Regions from separate parts of the Cupriavidus sp. BIC8F genome, predicted to be linked through region 1. Evidence: predicted binding sites of a transcription regulator. Region 1 holds the regulator's gene; each other region holds the start of a gene.
The links. Region 1 encodes sigma-54, which starts transcription at its own class of promoters, with help from an activator protein. Its sites were predicted from a motif close to TGGCANGNAANCTGCTTT; they were not measured.
Positions count from the first base shown of each region.

Region 2: the regulator sigma-54 is predicted to act here: its motif matches at 2,095-2,112, upstream of prpB (methylisocitrate lyase).
Region 3: the regulator sigma-54 is predicted to act here: its motif matches at 2,444-2,461, upstream of RS901_RS20795 (ATP-NAD kinase family protein).
Region 4: the regulator sigma-54 is predicted to act here: its motif matches at 2,664-2,681, upstream of RS901_RS28450 (ammonium transporter).

Region 1 covers NZ_CP136094.1:1,747,769-1,752,702, reverse strand. Annotated here, with positions in the region: gene RS901_RS08255 (KpsF/GutQ family sugar-phosphate isomerase) at 1-468, shown strand, start outside; gene lptC (LPS export ABC transporter periplasmic protein LptC) at 512-1,141, shown strand; gene lptA (lipopolysaccharide transport periplasmic protein LptA) at 1,242-1,892, shown strand; gene lptB (LPS export ABC transporter ATP-binding protein) at 1,950-2,750, shown strand; gene RS901_RS08235 (RNA polymerase factor sigma-54) at 2,886-4,367, shown strand; gene hpf (ribosome hibernation-promoting factor, HPF/YfiA family) at 4,416-4,766, shown strand.
Region 2 covers NZ_CP136094.1:3,418,947-3,423,880, reverse strand. Annotated here, with positions in the region: gene prpC (bifunctional 2-methylcitrate synthase/citrate synthase) at 1-973, opposite strand, end outside; gene prpB (methylisocitrate lyase) at 1,061-1,969, opposite strand; gene prpR (propionate catabolism operon regulatory protein PrpR) at 2,251-4,215, shown strand; gene RS901_RS15805 (cysteine synthase A) at 4,229-4,934, opposite strand, start outside.
Region 3 covers NZ_CP136095.1:124,994-129,927, reverse strand. Annotated here, with positions in the region: gene RS901_RS20805 (LLM class flavin-dependent oxidoreductase) at 1-36, shown strand, start outside; gene RS901_RS20800 (sigma-54-dependent Fis family transcriptional regulator) at 256-2,262, shown strand; gene RS901_RS20795 (ATP-NAD kinase family protein) at 2,498-3,577, shown strand; gene RS901_RS20790 (thiamine pyrophosphate-dependent dehydrogenase E1 component subunit alpha) at 3,649-4,650, shown strand; gene RS901_RS20785 (alpha-ketoacid dehydrogenase subunit beta) at 4,687-4,934, shown strand, end outside.
Region 4 covers NZ_CP136095.1:1,826,906-1,831,839, reverse strand. Annotated here, with positions in the region: gene RS901_RS28460 (Bcr/CflA family multidrug efflux MFS transporter) at 1-342, shown strand, start outside; gene RS901_RS28455 (mechanosensitive ion channel family protein) at 362-1,216, opposite strand; gene RS901_RS28450 (ammonium transporter) at 1,430-2,632, opposite strand; gene RS901_RS28445 (HU family DNA-binding protein) at 3,140-3,421, shown strand; gene RS901_RS28440 (acyl-CoA thioesterase) at 3,633-4,118, shown strand; gene RS901_RS28435 (CreA family protein) at 4,133-4,615, shown strand; gene RS901_RS28430 (phosphatase PAP2 family protein) at 4,649-4,934, opposite strand, start outside.

The sequences.
Region 1 (4,934 bases):
GCGGTGGCGGTGCTGGATGCGCGCGGCTTTGGCGAGGAAGACTTCGCCCGCTCGCACCCCGGCGGCGCGCTCGGACGCAAGCTGCTGACCCATGTGCGCGACGTGATGCGCACCGGCAACGCCGTGCCCGAGGTGCGTGAAAACACGCCGCTGGCCCAGGCGCTGATGGAAATCACCCGCAAGGGCATGGCCATGACCGCCGTGGTGGACCCGGACGGACACGCCATTGGCGTCTTCACCGACGGCGACCTGCGCCGCCTGCTGGAAACCCCGCGCGACTGGAAGACCGTGCCCATCGGCGAGGTCATGCACCGCAACCCGCACGTGGTCAACGAGAACCAGCTCGCCGTCGAAGCGGTGCAGGTGATGGAAGCCAACCGCATCAACCAGCTGCTGGTGGTGGATGACGACGGCCGCCTGACCGGCGCGCTGCATATCCACGACCTGACCCGCGCCAAGGTCATCTGAGCGGGCGCGGGCCCGGCACAACCGGCACAACGCCAAGGACACCATGCAGGCACTCCTCGCCTCCCTCAGCGGCATCGTCATGCGGCTGCTGCCGCTGCTGCTGATGGCCTTCGTGGCGGGCAGCACGTTCTGGCTGGTCCAGATCAACTCCCCCAAGGAAGACCTGGCCGCGCAAAACACCAAGAAGCATGAGCCTGATTACTTCATGGACCGCTTCTCGGCCACCGAGCTGGCGCCGGACGGCAGCACCAAGATCCGCTTCACCGGCGATCGCATGGTCCATTTCGAGGACGACCAGACCTACGAGGTGACCCGGCCCGCCATGCGCGCGTACGAGCCGGACCGCCCGCCGGTCACCGCCCGCGCCGATATGGGCCGCATGAACGCCGAGGGCTCGGTGATCGACCTGTACGGCAACGGCTTCGTCATGCGCCAGCAGGGCGCGGACGTGTCCAAGGACCCGCAGCTGACCGCCGCATCCAGTTATTTCCAGCTGCGGGTCAATGACGACATCGTCAAGACCGACAAGCCGGTCAAGCTGACGCGCGGCCCGTCGGTGATGACCGCCAACGGCCTGATCTTCAACAACGTCACGCGCGAAGTACAATTGCTCGGCAATGTACGCGGCACCATCATCACCGGGCCGACCCCGGGCCGCGCGCCGGGGTCCTGAGCCCCGGCCCGGGGGCCGCGCACGCAGTGCCGGCATGCGCAGCCGGTCCGCACCAACCCGCACCAACGTACCCAGACGCCCTCAAGCAACCCCTGCCAACATGACTGCTTCCCTGACGACATCGTCCCGTCGACGCACCGCCCCGGCCCTGCTCGCCCTGGCCATGGCCATCGGCCTGCTGGCCCAGCCCGCCCTGGCCGAGCGCGCGGACCGCGACAAGCCGATGGTGCTGGAGGCGGACAACGCCAGCTACGACGACGTCAAGCAGATCTATACGCTGACCGGCAACGTGGTGCTGACCAAGGGCACCATGATCCTGAAGTCCGACGCCGCCGAACTGCGCACCGACCCCGAGGGCTACCAGTTCGCGGTGGCCACCGCCAAGCCGGGCAAGCAGGCCTACATCCGGCAGAAGCGTGAAGGCGTCGACGAATACATCGACGGCTGGGGCGACCGCATCGAGTACGACGGCAAGCAGGAGTACTCCAAGCTGATCGGCAATGCCCGCATGGCGCGCCTGCAGGGCGCCAAGCAGGTCGACGAAATCCGCGGCGCGGTGCTGACCTACGACAGCCGCAAGGAGTTCTACACGGCCGCCGGCGGCGGCAGTGGCGACGCCGCGGCCGCCAATTCGTCCGGCCGCGTGCGCGCGGTGCTGTCGCCGCGCCAGGACCAGAAGGCCGGTGCCACGGGCAACGGCGGCTCGCCGCTGGACCTGAAGCCGGCGCCTGCGCCTGCCAACAAACCCTGACGCCTGGCGCCGGCTTGCCTGCCCGCGCCAGAGACGCCTGAACGCCAGACTGTGCCAATGACCGATACCGCAACCATCGCCGACAAGCCTTCCGTCGAAGCCTCCTCCATCCTTCCCGGGGGCAGCACGCTGGTCGTGCGCCACCTGAAGAAGCGCTATGGCTCGCGCACGGTGGTCAAGGACGTCTCGCTCGACGTGAAGAGCGGCGAGGTGGTCGGCCTGCTCGGGCCCAACGGCGCGGGCAAGACCACGTCCTTCTACATGATCGTGGGCCTGGTGGCGCTGGACGAAGGCGATATCGTGCTCGACGGCGACCACATCAGCGGCCTGCCGATCCACGAGCGCGCGCGCATGGGGCTGTCGTACCTGCCGCAGGAAGCCTCGGTGTTCCGCAAGCTCAACGTCGAAGAGAACATCCGCGCGGTGCTGGAGCTTCAGGTGAACAACGGCAAGCCGCTGCCCAAGGCCGAGATCGAGCGCCGTTTGGATTCGCTGCTCGACGACCTGCAGATCGCGCACCTGCGCAACAACCCGGCGCTGTCGCTGTCGGGCGGCGAGCGCCGCCGCGTGGAAATCGCGCGCGCGCTGGCGTCGTCGCCGCGCTTCATCCTGCTGGACGAACCCTTCGCCGGTGTGGACCCGATCGCCGTGGGCGAGATCCAGCGCATCGTCAGCTTCCTCAAGGCACGCAATATCGGCGTGCTGATCACCGACCACAACGTGCGCGAGACGCTCGGCATCTGCGACCATGCCTACATCATCAGCGAAGGCACGGTGCTGGCCGCGGGCCAGCCCGAGGAAATCATCGCCAATGACGCAGTGCGGCGCGTCTACCTGGGCGAGAACTTCCGCATGTGATTTAGCGGCCTGCCCGCGAGCGGCAGGCCTCTTCGCGGGCGCGCGTGGGCCCTCCCACAGCCAGCGGCGATCGGACCGCAAAAGCGATAGCAATTTCCGTTCCAACAACGGAAAGATGCGCATAGAATAGGTCGCATGAAACCGTCGCTACAGCTCCGTCTTTCCCAGCATCTGGCCCTGACCCCGCAACTGCAGCAGTCGATCCGGCTGCTGCAGCTCTCCACGCTGGAACTGCAGCAAGAGGTCGAACAGGCGCTGACGGAAAACCCGCTGCTCGAGCGCGAGAACGACTGGATCGAAAGCCCGCTGCGCGTGGCGGCGGACGGCTCGGTCAACCTGCAGAGCGCACCGGCGCCCGCCCCGGCAGAGCCCCAGGGCAATGGCGAGGCCCGCGCCGACGGCGCGGGTGACGACGACAGCTATGGCGACAGCGGCAACGGCGACGACTATGGCAGCGGCGACTGGAGCCTGGACGACTTTGCCCGCCGCCCCCAGGGCGACGAGGACGAAAAAACGCCGATGCAGCTGCGCGAAGCCGAGCCCACGCTGCGCGAGTACCTGATGGAGCAGCTCACGCCGCTGAAGATCTCGGCGCGCGACAAGGGCCTGGCCATCTTCCTGATCGAATCGCTCGACGACGATGGCTACCTGAGCGCGTCGCTTGAGGAGATCTGCACGGAGTTGCCGGAAGAACTCGAATTCGAGATCGACGAAGTCCACGCCATCCTCACGCTGCTGCAGAGCTTCGACCCGCCCGGCGTGGGTGCGCGCAACGCCGCCGAGTGCCTGGCCCTGCAGTTGCGGCGCCTGACGCACCCGCAGCGCGAATTGGCGCTGGACATCGTCACCAACCACCTGGAGTTGCTCGCAGTACGCGACTACACACGGCTGAAGAAGGCGCTGCAGGTCGATGAAGGGGCACTGAAGTCCGCTCACGAACTGATCCGCTCGCTGGCGCCCTACCCCGGCCATGCGTACAGCCGCCCGGAGGCCGACTTTGTGGTGCCGGACGTGTTCGTGCGCAAGAGCGGCGGCGGCTGGATCGCGCAGCTCAATCCGGATGTGATGCCGAGGCTGCGCATCAACGATATGTATGCGCAAATCCTGCGTGGCGCGAAGGGTGAGTCCGGCACGGCCGGGCTGCAGCAGAAGCTGCAGGAGGCGCGCTGGCTGATCAAGAACATCCAGCAAAGGTTCGACACAATCCTGCGTGTCTCGCAGGCCATTGTCGAGCGTCAAAAGAACTTTTTCAGTCACGGCGAAATCGCCATGCGCCCCTTGGTTTTGCGGGAGATTGCCGATACACTGGGTTTACACGAGTCAACCATCTCCCGGGTGACGACCAATAAATACATGGCAACGCCGATGGGTACTTTCGAACTGAAGTACTTCTTCGGCAGCCACGTGTCCACCGAAACCGGTGGCGCGGCTTCATCAACGGCCATCCGCGCCTTGATCAAGCAACTGATAGGAGCCGAAGACCCGAGGAATCCCCTTTCCGACAGTCGCATTGCCGAACTGCTGGGTGAGCAAGGCTTTGTTGTTGCGCGCCGCACTGTTGCCAAGTATCGCGAAGCCCTGAAGATCCCCGCAGTCAATCTCCGCAAGTCTTTGTAGCCGAGCCCACCGCCTGCCTGGTGAGGCTCTTTCAGAAGGAGAAGCGCTATGAACTTCAAGATCAGTGGACACCACCTGGACATCACGCCCCCTCTGCGTGAGTACGTGGAAACGAAGCTGGAGCGAATCGTCAGGCATTTCGATCAGGTCATTGGCGTTAGCGTGCTGCTCTCTGTCGACAACCACAAGGAAAAGGACCGGCGTCAGTACGCGGAAATCAATCTACATCTCAAGGGCAAGGACATCTTTGTCGAGGCGCATCACGAAGACCTATATGCAGCGATCGACGCACTCGTCGACAAGCTGGACCGTCAGGTGATCCGCTACAAGGATCGCGTGCAAGGCCACGACCGCGAAGCGGTCAAGTACCAGATGGCCGCAGCGCAAATGCAGCAATGACCGTGCCCGGCAGCCCCGCAGCGGGCTGCTGAATCAGGATTGAACAGGCAAGCCGCGCAACGAAGCGCGGCTTTTTTGCGCCCTTGCGTTCCGGGCTGGCGCCGGGATGCCGCGCCAGCACTGGCGGTGCGGCCCGGCTGTGGCGCCGGAGCCAACGCTTTTCACCCG
Region 2 (4,934 bases), 1.7 Mb from region 1:
CGCTGAACCAGTCCAGGTTCGGGAACATCTTCTTGATGTCCCACATCACGGTTTCCAGGCGCTCGGCGATGTCGAACATCTTCATCGAGCCGGCGTCCTTCGACAGCTTCTTCGCCACTTCCTTGATCACCTGGTTGCGCGGGTCGCCGGTGGTGTACACCGGGTGGCCGAAGCCGATCACGACTTCCTTGTTCTCGACGCGACGGGTGATGTCGGCCTGGGCCTCGTCCGGGTTGTCGTAGCGTTTCTGGATCTCGAACGCGACTTCATTGGCGCCGCCGTGCTTGGGGCCGCGCAGCGCGCCGATCGCGCCGCTGATTGACGAATACATGTCCGAGCCCGTGCCGGCGATCACGCGCGCGGTGAAGGTCGAGGCGTTGAACTCGTGCTCGGCGTACAGGTTGAGTGAGGTGTTCATGGCGCGCTCCCACAGCGCCGACGGCTTCTCGCCGTGCAGCAGGTGCAGGAAGTGGCCGCCGATGGAGTCATCGTCGGTTTCGACTTCGATGCGCTTGCCGTTGTGGCTGTAGTGATACCAGTACAGCAGCATCGAGCCGAGGCTGGCCATCAGGCGGTCGGCAATGTCGCGCGCGCCCGGGGTGTTGTGGTCTTCCTTCTCCGGCAGCACGGTGCCCAGCACCGACACGCCGGTGCGCATCACGTCCATCGGGTGGGCGCTGGCGGGCACCCATTCGAGCGCGGCCTTCACATTGGCGGGCAGGCCGCGCAGGCTCTTGAGCTTGGCCTTGTAGGCGGCCAGTTCGGATTTGGTCGGCAGCTTGCCGTGCACCAGCAGGTGGGCGATTTCCTCGAACTCGCAGGTCTCGGCGATGTCGAGGATGTCGTAGCCGCGGTAGTGCAGGTCGTTGCCGGTGCGGCCGACGGTGCACAGCGCGGTATTGCCGGCGGTCACGCCCGACAGGGCGACGGATTTCTTGGGCTTGGGAGTGACGAGCGGTTGCGCTTCGGACATCTGGGTCTCCTTTGTGTGATGCCTGGTATTGCCTGTCTGTTGTCGTGCAAGCGGCCGGGACAAAGCCCGGCCGCGCGTGAGTCTTGCTTACTTGCCCTTGCCTTGTGCAAAGAGCGCGTCCAGCTTCTGCTCGAAGTCATGGTAGCCGATGCTCTCGTAGAGCTCGGCGCGGGTCTGCATGGTATCGACCACGTTCTTCTGCGTGCCGTCGCGGCGGATGGCCGCGTAGACGTTCTCCGCCGCCTTGTTCATGGCGCGGAAGGCCGACAGCGGGTACAGCACCATCGACACGCCGGCGCCGCCGAGTTCCTCGGTGGTGAACAGCGGCGTGGCGCCGAATTCGGTGATATTGGCCAGCACCGGCACCTTCACCGCATCGACAAACTTGCGGTACATGGCCAGGTCGGTCATGGCTTCCGGGAAGATGGCGTCGGCGCCGGCTTCCACGCACGCGACGGCGCGCTCGATGGCCTTGTCCAGGCCTTCGACGGCGAGCGCGTCGGTGCGGGCCATGATGACGAAGTTCTCGTCGGTGCGGGCGTCGACGGCGGCCCTGATGCGGTCGACCATTTCACCCTGCGTGACGATTTCCTTGTTGGGGCGGTGGCCGCAGCGCTTGGCGCCGACCTGGTCTTCGATGTGCATCGCCGCCGCGCCGAACTTGATCAGCGACTTGGTGGTACGGGCCACGTTGAAGGCCGAGGCGCCGAAGCCGGTGTCGACGTCCACCAGCAGCGGCGTGTCGCACACGTCGGTGATGCGGCGGATATCGGTCAGCACGTCGTCCAGGTTCGAGATGCCCAGGTCCGGCAGGCCCAGCGAGCCGGCCGCAACGCCGCCGCCCGACAGGTAGATGGCCCGGTAGCCGGCGCGCTTGGCCAGCAGGGCATGGTTGGCATTGATGGTGCCGACTACCTGCAGCGGATGCTCGTCGGCAAGCGCCTGGCGGAAGCGGGCGCCAGCGGAGCGCGCGAGGTCGGAAGCGGAGTAGGTCATGGCGTATGCGTTGGTGAACAGGACGGGCCTAATACTGCAAGGGGTGTGCCAAGCCCTTGGGCGAGCCCACGGAAAATCGGCCAGCCCTTGTCAGCGCTGGGCTGGCGGGTAGGGCGGCTGGCCTCGCAGCCGATTTCATGTCATCTTTTCAGCACAATTGAATTTCAAAATAACAAGTTTGGAATTCAAAGTTGAAATCCGTGGCTGCGTGGCGGACAATGTGCCAGCACTGTACGCCTGTTCGTCCCGGGTTTCACCACGCATTCTTTCCGCATTGCACCATGGCTCCTCCCGTTTCCACGCAAGCCCGTCCGCGCATCTGGGCCATCGGCATCAGCCGCCTGGCACGCGCCTTCGCCGACCTGATTCCGGCATACGCCGACCGGGCCGAATTCCGCATCGTCGGCAAGGGTTTCGAGGCCGCCGCCAGCGCCGTGGCGCGCGAGGCGCGCGAGGGCCGGCTCGACGTGGTGGTGGCGGGCGGCTCCAACGGCGCCTACCTGCGCCAGCACGTGGATGTGCCGGTGGTGCTGGTCAAGGTCACGGGTTTTGACGTGATGAGCGCACTGGCCACCGCGCGGCGCATTTCGCCGCGGGTGGCGCTGGTCACGCACGCGTCGACGTATGCCGAGGTGGACGAATTCGTGCGCGCGTTCTCGCTGTCGGTCCCGGCCTATACCTACCTGACCGAGGACGACGCCGTCGCGCGCGTAAAGGCGCTCAAGCAGGAGGGCATCCAGGTCGTGGTCGGCCCCGGCCTGGTGACCGACCTGGCCGACCGCTATGGCCTGACCGGCGTGTTCCTGTACTCCGGCAACTCGGTGCGCATGGCGCTGGAAGACGCAATCGAGGCCGCCCGCCTGCGCCGCATCGAGGCCACCCGGCGCGACTACGTCAACACCATCCTGGCGCACCTGAACGAGGGCGTGGCGGCGGTGGATGCCGAAGGGCGCATCCAGTCGTTCAACCCGGCGATGGAGCGTTTTCTCGGCACTTCCGTCGCCGCCGCGGTCGGGCGCAAGCTGCAGACGCTGGCGCCAAACCTGGCGCTCGAAGGCGTGATGCAGAGCGGCGACAAGGAACTGGAAGCGATCCACAAGCTCGGCGACAAGATGGTGGTGGTCAACCGCATCCCCATCATCGGCGAGGCCGGCACCACCGGCGCCGTGCTGACCATCCAGGACGCCAGCGCGATCCAGCGCGTGGACCGCAACCTGCGCTCGCGCGCCCGCACGCGGCCGGCCGGGGTGCGTTACAGCCTGGACGACCTGGCCGGCACCTCCGCGGCCATGACCGAGCTGCGCGAGCTGGCGCGGCGCTACGCGGCGGTCGATTCCACCGTGCTGATCGGCGGCGAGAGCGGCACCGGCAAGGAGGTGCTGGCGCAGGGCATGCACGACGCCAGCCCGCGCCGCGCCTTCCCGTTCGTGGCGGTCAATTGCGCGGCCTTCCCCGAGGCACTGCTGGAGAGCGAGCTGTTCGGCTATGAAGAGGGCGCCTTCACCGGCGCGCGCCGCGGCGGCAAGGCCGGCCTGTTCGAGTCGGCCCACAATGGCACGCTGTTCCTCGACGAGGTGGGCGACATGCCGTCCGCGCTGCAGACGCGCCTGCTGCGCGTGCTGCAGGAAAAGCAGGTGTTGCCGATCGGCGGGCTCGACGCCGTGCCGGTCAACGTGCGCGTGATCGGCGCCACCCACCGCGACCTGGCCGCGATGGTGCGCGATGGCTCATTCCGGCAGGACCTGTACTACCGCCTCAATATCCTGCGCATCGAGATGCCGCCGCTGCGCGACCGCTCCGAAGACCTGCAGGAACTGGCCGAACTGCTGTACCGGCGCGCCCAGGAGCGCCTGGGCATGGACCGGCCGCAGCGCCTGCCCGCCGCGGCCCGCGCGCGGCTGGCGCGCTACCGCTGGCCGGGCAATATCCGCGAGCTGGAAAACGTGACCGAACGGATCGCCGTGCTGGTGGCCGGGCGCCGGCTGGACAGCGACGCGCTGCAGCGCGAGCTGCAGGCAGCCGTGCCTGAGCTGTTTGGCGATGGCATGCTGGCGCCGGCTGAGGCCGGCGCTGAACCCGCCGCGCCGGCAACACGCCCGCGCCGTTCACTGGCCGGTGTGAAGCAGTCCAGCGAAGTCGAGCATATCCGGCGCGTGCTGGCCGAGTGCGGCGGCGACCGCGCCGCGGCCTGCCATGTGCTTGGCATCAGCCCGACCACGCTGTGGCGGCGGCTCAAGGCGGCGTGAGCCGCGCAGGCATTTACCCGGCGGGGCCGGCACGCCGGAACGGAATCGGCTGCAGCCCCTTGCCCTCCAGCCAGGCCTCATTGAACAGCCGTGCCATGTACAGGTCGCCGCGGTCGCATAGCAGCGTGACGATGGTATGCCCTGGCCCCATCTCGCGCGCCAGCGCCACCGCGGCGCCGACGTTGATTCCCGACGACCCGCCCAGGAACAACCCCTCCTCGCGCAGCAGGCGGTAGACCATGTCCACGCAGGTCTGGTCGTCGATGCGCACCGCGTCGTCGATGGGCGTGTCCTGCAGGTTGGCGGTGACGCGGCTGGTGCCGATGCCCTCGGTGATCGAACTGCCCTCGGCCTTGAGCTCGCGGTGTTTGACGAAGTTATAGAGGGCGCTGCCGTGCGGGTCGGCCAGCACGATCCGCACGCCGGGCTTGTGCTCTTTCAGGCAGCGCGCGATGCCGGCCAGCGAGCCGCCGGTGCCGGTGGAGCAGGTGAAGGCATCGATATGCCCGCCGGTGGCGTGCCAGATCTCGGGTCCGGTGGTCTCGTAGTGGGCCTGGCGATTGGCCAGGTTGTCGAACTGGTTGGCCCAGATCGCGTTGTCGGTTTCGTCGGCCAGCCGGCCGGCAATCTTCTGGTAGTTGCCCGGATCGGCGTAAGGCTTGGCGGGCACCGCGCGGACCTCGGCGCCGAGCATGCGCAGCCGCTCCATTTTCTCGGGC
Region 3 (4,934 bases), on a different contig from region 1:
GCGGCGCGCAGCCTGAAGACCTCATCGGCGCTCTGAGCGCCTGCGATGCTCCGGTATGGCGTGCGCCGCACTTGCGGCGTGCGCCCGTGAGCGCGCCTCCCCTAATCCTGTTTGCGCGCCGCCGATCCGCTCGGATACATTAGAAGGCCCGAGACACAGAGGCGCGGCTCCCGCAGCACGCGCCCGACAGTCCGCCCGATCCACCACCCCATCCATCACCCGTGGGGCCGACGGCAGCGACGACAGGAGACAGCGATGGACCTGCGGCAACGCGAGCACATCGAGACGGTGGTCCAGGCCACCACATACCTTGCCCCGCCGGCCGTGCTTGCGGACCGGATCGCGCACGACGCCATCATCCAGAACTCATGGCGCCGCTGCGTGCACCAGTACGGCCTGGATCCGTCGCGCATGCAGGAGGCGCGCATCCTGCCGCAGCCGCGCCTGCGCGAACACCAGGAACGCATCGACGACTTCGCGCGCATCGCGCGCCACGGCCTGCAGAGCCTGTATGGGCAGGTGGCGGGCCTGGGCTATGTGGTGCTGCTGACCGATGCGCAGGGCGTGACCGTCGACTATATCGGCGAGGCCCGCAGCGATGCCGCGCTGCGCCACGCGGGCCTGTACCTGGGCGCCGAGTGGAGCGAGAGCGGCGCCGGCACCTGCGCGGTCGGCACCGCTCTGGCCACCGGCCAGGCGCTGACGGTGCACCAGGCCGATCATTTCGACGCCACCCATATCCCGCTGACCTGCACCGCCGCGCCGCTGTTCGACACGCACGGCAACCTGCACGCCATCCTCGACATCTCCGCGCTGACCTCGCCGCAGGCCAAGGACAGCCAGGGGCTGGCGCTGCAGATGGTGCGCATCTACGCCGCGCATATCGAGAACGCCAACTTCCTGCGTGCGCACCGCCGCGACTGGATCCTGAAGCTGAACGTGGCGCCGGAGTTCGTCGACGTCAATCCGGAATACCTGCTGGCGCTGGACGAGGCCGGCCGCATCGTCGGCCACAACCACCGCGCAAGGCTGATGCTGGAGGGCGAGCTGGGTGGCGCACCGGGCGCCACCGTGCTGGGCCAGCGGTTCGAGACGCTGTTCGACGCGCGCCTGGAAGACCTGGGCCACTATGTCTATTCGCGCCCGAGCGAGCAGCGCCTGGTGGCGCTGACCCGCAGCGGCGGCCTGCTGTACCTGAGCGTACTGCCGCCCGCGCTGCGCTGGCAGGCGCCGCCCGCCGAAACGCAGGTGACGATGCCGCCTGCCCTGGCGGCGCTGACCGGCGGCGATGCCGCGCTGCAGCAGCAGTTGCAGCGCGCGGCGCGCCTGGTCGATTCGCCCATCAACCTGCTGATCCACGGCGAGACCGGCAGCGGCAAGGAGTTCCTGGCCAAGGCGCTGCATCTTGCCAGCGCGCGCCGCGGCGGGCCGTTCGTAGCGGTGAACTGCGCGGCGATCCCTGAAACACTGATTGAAAGCGAGTTGTTCGGCCACCTGCCCAACAGCTTCTCCGGCGCAGGCCCGCGCGGCAAGCGCGGCCTGATCCAGGAAGCCGACGGCGGCACGCTGTTCCTGGACGAGATCGGCGACATGCCGCGCGAACTGCAGTCGCGGCTGCTGCGCGTGCTGGCCGAGGGCGAAGTGCTGCCTGTCGGCGCCGCGCGGCCGGTGCCGGTGCGGTTGCGGGTCATCTCCGCCACGCACCACAGCCTGGAGCAACTGGTGGCCGACGGGCGCTTCCGCGAGGACCTGTACTACCGCCTCAACGGCGCGCGCTTTACGCTGCCGCCGCTGCGTGCGCGCACCGACCTGGACTGGCTGGTCCGCAAGCTGCTGCAGGAAGGGGGCGCAGAAGGCGGCGAGATCACGCTGTCGCCCGCGGCACGCGAGCGGCTGCACCGCCACCGCTGGCCCGGCAACCTGCGCGAACTGCGCAACGTGCTGGAGTACGCGCGCGCGGTCTGCGCCGACGGCTATATCGATGTGCCGGACCTGCCTGACAGCCTGGCGGGACCCGCTCCGTCCGCCGCCCTGCCGCAGCTAGGGCCCGCCCAGTCACCCGCTGCGGCGCCGTTTGATCCGCACCAGTTGCCGCCGGAAGGCATGCTGCTGATGCAATACCTGCGCGCGTCCGGCTGGAATCTGAGCGCGGTCGCGCGGCAGATCGGCGTCAGCCGCATGACGCTGTACCGGCGCATGGAGCGCTACGGCATCCAGTCGCCCAACCGGCGTGACGGCGGCCCAGAGCCCACCGACGCATAAGCCGGCAGGCAGCACGGCGCACGCGCGCCATCCCTGCGATACGGTTGCCCATCCCCTGTACACCTGCGCTGTGACACCTGTCACAGCGCAGCGTCGTTTTTGCCCTGCCGCCTCGGGGTAATCCCTCGGATCCAACCCCGCTGATACCCCTGTTTCCCCGGTTTTCACTGCCTGCGCGCACTGGCACGGCCATTGCAAATACGCCTGGCAAGACAACGACAACAGGAGACAGGCAATGGGGCACGCAGCAGGCGCCAGCGCGCAGATCGCGCCAGTGGTCGGCATCATCGCCAACCCGATTTCCGCGCGCGACATCCGTCGTGTGATCGCCAACGCCAACAGCCTGCAGCTGGCCGACCGCGTCAATATCGTGCTGCGCCTGCTGGCCGCGCTGGCGTCCTGCGGCGTGGAGCGCGTGCTGATGATGCCCGACCGCGAAGGCCTGCGCGTCATGCTGGCGCGGCACCTGGCACGCCGGCAGGGGCCGGACTCGGGCCTGCCCGCGGTCGACTACCTTGACATGCCGGTCACAGCGCGCGTCGACGACACCCTGCGCGCCGCGCGCTGCATGGCCGATGCGGGCGTGGCCGCGATCATCGTGCTGGGCGGCGACGGCACCCACCGCGCGGTGGTGCGCGAGTGCGGCGCGGTGCCGATCGCGGGCCTGTCAACCGGCACCAACAATGCCTACCCCGAAATGCGCGAGCCCACCATCATCGGGCTGGCCACCGGCCTTTATGCCACGGGCCGCATTCCCCCTGCGCAGGCGCTGGCGTCGAACAAGCGGCTCGACATTGTCATCCGCGACGGCAACGGCGGCTTTCGCCGCGATATTGCGCTGGTGGATGCGGTGATCTCGCACGAGCACTTCATCGGCGCGCGTGCCTTGTGGAAGACCGACACGCTTGCCGCCGTCTACGTGTCCTTTGCCGACCCCGAGGCCATCGGCCTGTCATCCATCGCCGGGCTGCTGGAGCCGGTGGGCCGGCGCGAGGAGGGCGGCCTCGCGATCGAGCTGGCCGCCCCTGGCGAAGGCGAATTCGACCTGTGCGCGCCGATCGCACCCGGCCTGATGTGCACCGTGCCGGTGGCCGGCTGGCAGCGGCTCGAACACGGCCGGCCCCATCGCGTGCGCCAGCGCAGCGGCATTGTCGCGCTGGACGGCGAGCGCGAACTGGCCTTCGGCCCGGACGACGAAGTCACCGTCACCCTGCATGACCACGCCTTTCGCAGCATCGACGTCGCGGCCTGCATGCGCCATGCCGCGCGCCACCACCTGATGCGCCGCCTGCCGCAGCACGCCGCGGTGGGATGACACGCGGGCACCGCGTCCGCCCGCTTTTCCCCTTTCTTGAAGTGCAACACCTGAAAACGAAGGAGACAGACATGACAGCCAGAGCTTCTCAAGATTCCGCCGCGCTGCCGCTCGACAAGGAGACGTTGCTGACGGTGTACCGGAAGATGCGCACCATCCGCGATTTCGAAGAACGCCTGCACGTGGACTTCGGGCGCGGCGACATCCCGGGCTTCGTCCACCTGTACGCGGGCGAGGAAGCCGCGGGCGTCGGCATCCTGCACCACCTGAACGATGGCGACCGCATCGCCAGCACGCACCGCGGCCACGGCCACTGCATTGCCAAGGGCGTCGATCCGGTGGCGATGATGAAGGAGATCTACGGCAAGAAGGGCGGCTCGTGCAATGGCAAGGGCGGCTCGATGCATATCGCCGACCTGTCCAAAGGCATGATGGGCGCCAACGGCATCCTGGGCGCGGGCGCGCCGCTGATCTGCGGCGCCGCGCTGGCCGCCAAGTTCCGCGGCAAGGGCGAGGTCGGCATCACCTTCTGCGGCGACGGCGCCTCCAACCAGGGCACCTTCCTGGAAAGCCTGAACCTGGCCGCGGTCTGGAACCTGCCGGTGATCTTCGTGATAGAGAACAACGGCTATGCCGAATCGACCTCGCGCGATTACGGCACCGCGGTGGACAGCTACGTGGACCGCGCCGCCGGCTTCGGCATCCCGGGCGTGACGGTGGATGGCACTGACTTCTTCGCCGTCCATGAAGCGGCCGGCGAAGTGATCCGGCGCGCGCGCGAAGGCGGGGGGCCGTCGCTGCTCGAATGCAAGATGGTCCGCTTCTACGGCCACTTCGAGGGCGATGCGCAAACCTACCGCGCCGCCGGCGAACTCGACGACATCCGCGCCAACAAGGATTGCCTGAAACTGTTTGGCCGCGCCGTGACCCAGGCCGGCGTGGTCGCGCGCGAAGAACTCGACGCGATCGACCGCGAGGTCGCCGCGCTGATCGAGCATGCCGTGCAGGAGGCCAAGGCCGCACCGCAGCCGGGGCCCGAAGACCTGCTCACCGACGTCTACGTCAGCTACTGATCCGCCACGCGCTAACCCAATATCAGGAGACAAACCATGGCTCGCAAACTGAGCATCAAGCTGGCGATCAACGAGGCGATCGACCAGGAAATGACCCGCGACCCCAGCGTCATCATGCTGGGCGAAGACATTGTCGGCGGCGCCGGCGCGGACGGCGAGAAGGACGCCTGGGGCGGCGTGCTGGGCGTGACCAAGGGCCTGTACGCCAAGCACGGCGACCGGCTGCTGGACACGCCGCTGTCTGAATCCGCCTACGTGGGTGCCGCCATCGGCGCCGCGGCCTG
Region 4 (4,934 bases), on a different contig from region 1:
GGCGCGCTGCTGGCGGCCTTTGCGGCGGGCCTGGCGCTGGCTGTTGCCGCGCTTGCAGGCGCGGCAGTGCTGCCGGTGCTGCTGGCGGGCTTCTTCGTCTTTATCGGCGCGCTTGGCTGCGTATCGCCGAATGCGTCGGCACTGTCGCTCGCCCATCAGGGCCATCGCGCCGGCACGGCCTCGGCGCTGATGGGCACGCTGCAGTTTTCACTCGGGACGCTGGGCGGCGCGGCCGTCAGCCTGTGGCGCGACGGCACCGCGCTGCCGCTGGGCGTGGTGATGGCGGCCTGCGGCGCGGGCGCGGTGCTGATGCGCTACTACGGGCGCTCAGGTCCCCGCTGACACCGGCTGCGAGCCGTCGTCAGGCGGCCTGTTGCGCGGCGGCCTGCTGGGCGGCAGCCTGTTGCACCACCACCATCTGCGCCGGCATCGGTGCGGCATAGCCGGCCTGGCCGAAGCTCTCGCGGATGATGCGGTTGGTATCGAAATAGACTTGCCAGTAGTGGTCGTTGTGGCAGTGCGGACGCACCGCCAGCACCGGGCCGACCAGCGTGAACTCCAGGATCTCGACATCGACCGGGGGCTCGGCCAGCACGTTGGGGATCTCCGCGATGCGGGTCTTCAGCAGCGTTGCCGCATGGGCGGTGTCGGTGCTGCCGGCAAGCTGCGCTTTCAGTTCCACGCGCCGGTACGGGTTGGCCGTGAAGTTCTGGATGGTATCGCTGAAGATCTTGTTGTTGCCGACCACGGTCTGCACATTGTCCGGTGTGTCGAGCGAGGTTGCGAACAGGCCGATCTCGCGCACCGTGCCGGTCACGCCGCCGATCGTCACGAAGTCTCCCACCTTGAACGGACGCAGCACCACCAGGAACGCGCCGGCAGCGAAGTTCGCCATCAACCCCGACCAGGCCATGCCGATGGCCACGCCAGCGGCGGCGATCAGTGCGGCAAAGGTCGTGGTCTGGATGCCGAAGTAGCCGAGGATGCCGATCACCAGCACCACGTTCAGCGTCACGGTGACGATCGAGCCGACATAGCGCAGCAGCGTGGGATCGACCTTCTGCTTGCCGAGCGCGTTCTGCACCATGCGCACGACAAAGTGGATCAGCCAGCGGCCGATGACCCAGAAGGCAAGGGCCGCCAGGATCTTGACCCCGAATTCCGTCGCGTAGGTGACAACCAGGGCCTTGAGGTTATCGAAGGTAGTGGCATCCATCGGCGTAGTCCTTTCATGTTGGTGTCCGGCCGGCCGCCGGCACAACATCTCCCGATTCAGCCGGCAGCTGCGTGCTAGCCCTGCGCGCTGTTGCGGCGCAATACATGGGCACGGCAATTATTGAGACGCCGTACCGGAAGTGCAAGCAAATTATTGTTAAGACAAGCTGCTTGGCGCAGCTTGTCTATTTAGATCAGGACGGCCCGAACGCCATTACCAGTTGGTTTCCCGTTCCGGCGTTGCCGAAATCCGGTGCAAGGTCAGGTCCGCTCCGTTGAATTCGCCTTCGGCATCCAGCCGGATGCCCACCAGTTTCTTCAGCGCGCCATATACCAGGGTGCCGCCGGCCAGCGCCACCACGATGCCAAGCACGGTGCCGATTGCCTGCGCGCCCAGCGACACGCCGCCCAGCCCGCCCAGCGCCCTGGCCCCGAAGATGCCCGCGGCAATGCCACCCCAGGCGCCACACAGCCCGTGCAGCGGCCACACGCCGAGCACGTCATCGATATGCCATTTGTTCTGCGCCAGCGTGAACATATAGACAAAGAGCGCGCCGGCCACCGCGCCGGTGATCAGCGCGCCGAGCGGGTGCATCAGGTCCGAGCCCGCGCACACCGCCACCAGCCCGGCCAGCGGCCCGTTGTAGGCAAAGCCCGGGTCGTTGCGTCCGGCGGCCCAGGCCGCCAGCGTGCCGCCGGCCATTGCCATCAGCGAGTTGATCGCCACCAGGCCGCTGACCTTGTCGACCGTCTGCGCGCTCATGACGTTGAAGCCGAACCAGCCTACCGCCAGCACCCAGGCGCCCAGCGCCAGGAACGGGATGTTTGAGGGCGGATGGGCGCTGATGCGACCGTCCTTCTGGTAGCGCCCGCGCCGCGCGCCCAGCAGCAGCACCGCGGGCAGCGCGATCCAGCCGCCCAGCGCATGCACCACCACCGAGCCGGCAAAGTCATGGAACGGTGCGCCGGCCACGCGCGTGATCCAGTCCTGCACGCCAAAGCGCTGGTTCCAGGCGATGCCTTCGAAGAACGGATAGACAATACCCACCAGCACGAAGGTGGCGACCAGCTGCGGATTGAAGCGTGAACGCTCGGCAATACCGCCCGAGATAATCGCCGGAATAGCCGCAGCAAATGTCGCCAGGAAAAAGAACTTGACTAGTTCGTAACCGTTTTTCTGCGCCAGCGTTTCGGCCCCGGACATGAATTGCACGCCGTAGGCAATGGTGTAGCCGATAAAGAAATAGGCGATCGTCGATACCGCAAAATCCACCAGGATCTTTACCAGTGCGTTGACCTGGTTCTTCTTGCGCACCGTGCCCAGTTCCAGGAAGGCAAAGCCGGCGTGCATGGCCAGCACCATGATGGCGCCTAGCAAGATAAACAGGGCGTCGGTGCCGGTCTTCCAGTTGTCCATTGTGACCTCATGCTCAAAATGGGAGCGTGGGTACGCAAAAAGCATTCCAGCAATGGCCGCATCCTGGTGCCACTTGCACCTTGCCGGGTAAAACCGCACCGGAATGCCGCGTGCAGGCAGGGGCGACGCTGTTGGTATCGTTGCCATGGGCATCGCCGTGGTGGTGCGGATGCGCCGAAATGGCGCGCGGCGGCGGCACATGCTGAACCGTTATGGTGCGTCGCCCCATTTAGGGGAATTTGTCCTATGCTGCTGGTTCGCCCCAGCTGCGGGCCGGCCCGGCGTTGCCGCTCGGCAGGACAGCCTGGAAAAGCCGGCTTCTGGCAAGCGGGAAAAGCGAGGTAAATTGCCCGCTAACCGGCCTCAATCAAGGATTTGCGGTTTTTTTGTCGCATTGGTGCCACTGGGGATTGCTCTACGCGCAACGGGCAGATTAGACTGCGCCGATCGATGGCTTTGCCGCGAGGCACGCACATCGGTGACGACGACCAACAAGGGAAATCAGCCATGAATAAAGGTGAACTGGTATCGGCCATCGCCGCGGAAGCAGAACTGAGCAATGCCGCCGCCGAGCGTGCGCTCAACGCAGCGCTGGACAGTATCAAGAAGGCAGTGGCAAAGGGCGATTCGGTGACGCTGGTGGGCTTTGGCAGCTTCAGCGCCGGCAAACGCGCCGCCCGCACCGGCCGCAATCCGCGCACCGGTGAAACCATCAAGATCCCGGCCGCCAAGACGGTCAAGTTCTCTGCCGGGCAGGGTTTCAAGGACGCGGTGAACAAGAAGAAGTAAGCAGTTTGCGTCCACAGCGTGAAAAGCGGCCTTGCAGGCCGCTTTTTTGTTGCCCGGCACGGCCACGCCTGCCGGCACCGGGCTGCCGCCGGTAACGGCGGGCACGATCCGGGTTAAACTGCCGGCGCCAGCGTTCCGGCAATTGCATTCAGGCAATGCCGCCGTCGCAGGTTCGCCCCCGAAATCCCGCCCCGCAATCCGTACCCGCACCATGAACGACCAGTCCCACCAGCTTTCCATGACCGTGCTGATGACGCCGGACATGGCCAACTTTTCCGGCAACGTCCACGGCGGCACCATCCTCAAGTACCTGGACATGGTTGCCTATGCCTGCGCCAGCCGCTACGCCGGCCGCTACGTGGTGACGCTGTCGGTCGACCAGGTGGTGTTCCGCCAGCCGATCCACGTGGGCGAGCTGGTGACCTTCCTGGCCTCGGTGAACTTCACCGGCCGCAGCTCGATGGAAATCGGCATCAAGGTGGTGACCGAGAACATCCGCAGCAAGCTGGTGCGCCATACCAACAGCTGCTACTTCACCATGGTGGCCGTGGACGACAACGGCACGCCGGCCGAGGTGCCGCCGCTGGAGCCGCGCGACGAGGTGGAGCGCCAGCGCTTTGCCGCCGCCCAGCAGCGCCGCGCGCTGCGCCAGGAAATGGAAAAGCGCCACGACGACATCAAGTCGTCGGTGACCTGAATACCGACCCCGCCATGAAGCGCACCTGCAATCGCATCCGCACGGTCCTGGCCGTCGCCTGTCTGGCGGCTGCCTCGGGCGCCCACGCCGAGGAGATCGGCAGCGTCAGCACCAATTTCCGCATGACCGGTTCCGACAAGGTCGTGATCGAAGCTTATGACGACCCCCAGGTGGACGGCGTGACCTGCTATGTGTCGCGCGCCCGCACGGGCGGCATCAAGGGCCAGCTGGGCATGGCCGAAGACCCGCCGGAGGCATCGATCGCCTGCCGGCAGGTGGGCACGATCGCCTTCAAGGGGCCGATCCGGCAACAGGACAACGTCTTCTCCGAGCGCATGTCGATCCTGTTCAAGGCTCTGCACGTCGTGCGCGCCGTCGACCGCAAGCGCAATACGCTGGTGTACCTGACGTACTCCGACCGCATTGTCAGCGGCAGCCCGCAGAACAGCGTCACCGCCGTGCCGGTGCCGGCCGGCACGGTCATCCCGGTGAAGTAACCCGTGCCGTAGCCGGCGCCGGCAACCGGCGGATCAGGGGGCCAGCGCTGCGCTCTCCGCCTGGCAGTCGCGCGACGGGCGCGCGCCGCTGGCGCGCGCCGCCGCCACTTCGCGGCGGGCCTGGTCCAGGTCGGCGCGGAAGGTGGGGTCGGCATGCAGCCGCGCCACCGTTGCCGCGGCCATCATGCGGCCCTCGTTGACATCGCTTTGCCAGTGCACGTTGCAGACCACGCGGCTCTGGCCGAACGCGCGCCCGCGCGCCAGGATGTCATTGGCGCGTTCCGGCTCGACCTCCGCCAGGATCAGCGCCCAGGCCCAG